Regions from separate parts of the Thalassoglobus sp. JC818 genome, predicted to be linked through region 1. Evidence: riboswitches for the same ligand, from Rfam matches in the RefSeq annotation. Region 1 holds a riboswitch; the other holds the start of a gene.

Region 1 (2,204 bases):
CGCGCCGAGCGCCTGACCGAATTCATCGATTCCGTATGCACTTAGTTTAAGCCAGTCGGCGTCGTTACCTGTGTCCCCGCCGAACTTCTTGGCGAATCCATCTCCATTTGTCATCGACAATGCTGCGTAAGTTGTGTTTGTGACGTAAGCGCTGGTGACAGCAACTCCAGTCGCGACGGTAAAGTGAGGCAACGCCAGCAGGTGAGCGGTGTTCGTTGGATCGAAGGCGATCGGATCAAGTTGGTTCGCATTGACATCATCGTATCCGAATCCGATTCCGAAGTTCGATCCGCTTTGCGCCGCTCCGGCAAAGGTGCTGAACTGGTTCGTGAATCCGGCGATTGAGGTGTTTGTTTCGTTGGAGTATGCGAAACCGCTCCAACTGCCATAAAAGTCTTCGTAGTTGTTTGCAAACTGTGCTGAACCGCTTGTGAAACTTCCGTTGTAAAGTGTCCCGCCGTACGGACCTGGGCTTTGTGCACCAGTGAGATCTGGACCGTTCCAGTGTGAATCTGGCGAGAGCGGCAGGTCGTCAAAGTCGACCATTTCAGCTTGAACGAGCTGGGGAATGAGCAGCGCAATTGCGCATGCGAATCTTAAAGCCATGAAAGTGCCTTCCAGAGGAGAACCCCAGACTTTCTCCGCGAAGTTACCTGTTGCGGGAGTAGGGGCGATCGAGATGAACTGCAGTTTCCGTTCTCACGCGGACACCTGCTGTCAAACGCTGGTAGGTCTTCTGGCTTCCAGGCCATTTTCGTTCACCCTTCTCACCTGTACAGGTAATGGGCAGTTGCACGACGAAAATGAATATGCCTGGTTACAGCGGCGTGGACCGCTCCAGTTTTTCACTGGATTCCCTGTTTGCTGATTTTTTTAAGATTAAAAATTCAGCCACCAACGTAACTGCGGAGCAGGCTAACTACGTGCTATGAACAATGTCAAGCTGGGTAAACTCAATTTAAGGCTTGATTGCAGAAGATGGGTCGGTTACAAGACCTCCCGTCAGTCGAGAGTTCGATCGACGAGAGTTTCGTCCTGAAATTGGCTTTCAGTCAGTCGGTGTTTACGGAAAACACTCGGTTTGCAGGATTTGAAATCATCTCGTGAACGATCGATCAGGAAGCCGGTGTGAATCCGGCACGGGACCGCCGCTGTGTGCGAGAAGGTCTCCAGACACGATGCCACTGTGAGTCTAATCTCATGGGAAGGCGTTTGGAGCCCGTTTGACTCGTGAGTCAGAATACAGCTCGACGTGACAACCATGTGATGCTTCGGCCCTAAGCATCCTGGATGGCATGATTGACAGGTTCGGTGTCGGCCTGGATGTCCGTCCGCGCGGTCGAAGCGTGCTTGATCGGATTCGTCGACGTGAACAAGCCTTCTTCGCTTTCTCTCCGCTTTCGCGCATTTACGCTCATCGAACTGCTCGTGGTGATTGCCATCATTGCGGTTCTCATCGCTCTCCTGCTGCCGGCAGTGCAGCAAGCTCGAGAAGCAGCTCGCCGCTTGCAATGTAAGAGCAATCTGAAGCAGATCGGAATTGCACTCCACAACTACCACGACGTCCATAATGCCTTTCCGAAGGGAGGTTTCGGGGGGGCGATGACCCCGGCGAACGTCGCCAATCCAGCGATGAAGCAGACTGCTCTGACATTGAGTTGGGGAGCGGCCATTCTGCCGGGTTTAGATCAGGCAAATCTGTTTCATCAGATCAATCAAAACGAGTGGTACGTTCACCCGGACAATGTCCCGGTCGGACAGACGATCCTGCCGGTCTATCTCTGTCCATCTGTTCCGGCACCTGAAATGCTGAAGCCGAATGGTGATCAGACATCGGCACCGGAAAGGTTTGCGCGGACCGACTACGGAGGAAACTGGGGCGAACGTGGGCTTCGCTGTTATCCTTCCACCAATTGTCAGAACAACTATGGTGGAACAGGATCGGATTCTTACCGTGGGATGTTTCCATTGCTGGGAGCGCCTGTGGCTCGCATTCGAGATGTCACTGATGGAACGACGAATACAGTCTTCGTGGGTGAGGCTCCCAACGGATTACATTCCATCTGGATCGGACATAAGAATGTGTTCGATCAAAGCTCGCCCATCAACGGTCGCTATGCATCTCCCGGGGATACGCAATGGCAGTCTTGTATTACGTTCGGTGGCACTGCCAATCCTCCGGGAAAACTGGGCTGCGACTTCGG
Region 2 (2,204 bases), on a different contig from region 1:
AAGGCCGATCGAGATTTCAAATCGAACGCCACCTGCACTTCGGGCTGTGAAACATTCGCCACCTCCGCGGAGCCGCAACCGGCAGCGAGAATGATGCAAACGCAAATCAGAGGTTTGATTGACATCGTGAATAGTCCCGACGGAATACGATTGATTGAGAAGCAAGACGCTCTTCGGTGGGCTTTTAGCCGCATGTACTTCGAGTACTTCGAAGAAGTCCGGAGATCTGCGGATCGGTTAGTTGTTTGAACATGCGTTCGTCGTGAACAACATCAAAGACGCAGATCGTGGCCCGAAGAGCCCGCCTCAACGAACCTACTTGCGGTCATAGAATTTGTCGGGATTGTCCGTGTCACCGTCAGTCACATGTCCGAGCCGTTTTTCATCCATCAGATTCGCTTGTTCCTGCAAGACGAAATTCGGTCCGGGGACCTGAATGGAGAAGTTGCGTCCGAAGGTTTCGACATGACCATCGAGGAAGGCAACGTTCGCGGAATCAGAGTGACGGAAATGGGTGTTCGGGAAGTTGCGGCTGGGAGCGTCGAGAATCCAGTTTTCCTCGAAGCTGAATTGCGGCGGAGAGAAAGAAGTCATTTTCACTTGTGCACTGTCAGCGAACGCAATGGTTTGACTCATCGATACCACATCTCGGAAGCGACGTGTCGCTGGTTGCCGACTTGGCTGAGCTGCGTAAGTGGGGGGATCCCAACTGATCCCCGAAGACCGGGATAGCTCGTAGCCGTTGAATGCAAATCCGGAAGCTGGCCGGCCGAACCGAACTGTATCCATCTGAGGAGGACCGAAATTGGGGCACTGGAATGAGGTGTAACTCGTTTCCATGTACGAAGCCAAAGGGCCTTTTGCATAGTCGAGTTGCTGGGAGATGTCGGTTTCGTCATAGTCAACAACGCCAAACCAGAACTGAGCAGTCCCCTGCCCGCCGGAGAAGTTCGTGAGGTAGTTCAATCGCTCGGTGTCTTCGATGACGTATGGCACCATCATCTCGTAATGCACATCAGCGTAATTGTGGAGTGCGAGAACGATTTGTTTGAGCCGGTTGCGACACTGAGTTCTGCGTGCAGCTTCGCGGGCCTGTTGTACAGCTGGGAGCAGAAGGGCGATTAGAATGGCAATGATCGCGATGACGACCAGCAATTCGATGAGTGTAAATCCACGCTGAGTCGACAGTTTGCGGGCATAGAAAGATCGCGGATGCCTTCGCCGCAGGCGAGGCACAAGAGAAGTCCACATGACAATTCTCCGTTGTCAATTGAGTGCATTCTGACGAACCAGCATCCGATCAGTTCGACAGCGCGTTTAGCCCTATTTATTCGAACCCACTCTGATCTGTTTCGACGCTTTGATCACATGCGAGAACAGACAGGAAGCAGTTTCGTCTCAAGCAGAGCTAAAACGTTTTCAGCGACGTCCAGGCAGGTCTTCTGACTTCCGGATCAACCGACTCACCGCACCTTCCCGAGATCTGGAGCAGATTCATTAGCTGCTGATGATCTCAGTGGTCTTAACGGCTTTTGTCCCCGGTTACAGCGGCGGGACCGCGACGGATTCGCACCGTCTTCCCTATTCTCTCACCTACAACACGCAAGCAAGCACCTGTGTCGAAGCTGGATCATACATCGCGGAGAAGGGTTGTCAAATCACGTTTTGAGTGTGTCGATTCCCTGTCGCCGTTCGATCGGACCAAACTTTTGTGGCGAAGTTAGATGGTGTTCGGAGGGATTCATTGTGAGTTGCTACTGTCCAACCGGGGGGCTCACTACAATCGCAATAACTTATCTTGATGGGTTCTTCTGAGGAAACATTGAATGCCGATTGCCAAAGTTCGCCAGCAGGTGCGGTCTCTCTCTTTGATCGCTTTGACGATTTGTTTACTCGCGGCGAGCGGCTTGGCTGCAGATCGTCCGAACGTGCTGTTCATCATCTCTGACGATCTGAATAACTCGCTGGAGTGCTACGGGCACGAGTTTGTGAAGTCTCCGAACATCGATCGCCTCGCAGAAGGAGGAGTCAAATTCGAGAAAGCATATTGTCAGTACCCGCTATGCGGACCGAGTCGAAATTCAATGCTGTGCGGGCTCTATCCGAACAGCACCGGAATTCTTTCGAACAGCCAGATCTTTCGACAGACAATTCCCAGCCATCGAAGTCTGTCACATTCATTTCGGATGTCTGGGTATTTCGCA

Evidence for each region. Region 1 has a riboswitch for cobalamin ahead of AB1L42_RS20175 (DUF1559 domain-containing protein). Riboswitches for the same ligand answer to the same signal wherever they lie in the genome.
Region 2: linked by a shared signal. The riboswitch ahead of AB1L42_RS10625 (DUF1559 domain-containing protein) and the one ahead of AB1L42_RS20175 (DUF1559 domain-containing protein) in region 1 are both predicted to bind cobalamin.

The regions. Positions count from the first base shown of each region.
Region 1 is NZ_JBFEFI010000008.1:169,635-171,838, reverse strand. Features, by position in the region: gene AB1L42_RS20180 (DUF4465 domain-containing protein) at 1-606, opposite strand, end outside; cobalamin riboswitch at 709-914, opposite strand; cobalamin riboswitch at 1,075-1,267, shown strand; gene AB1L42_RS20175 (DUF1559 domain-containing protein) at 1,324-2,204, shown strand, end outside.
Region 2 is NZ_JBFEFI010000003.1:708,297-710,500, forward strand. Features, by position in the region: gene AB1L42_RS10620 (hypothetical protein) at 1-125, opposite strand, end outside; gene AB1L42_RS10625 (DUF1559 domain-containing protein) at 316-1,251, opposite strand; cobalamin riboswitch at 1,415-1,633, opposite strand; gene AB1L42_RS10630 (sulfatase) at 1,827-2,204, shown strand, end outside.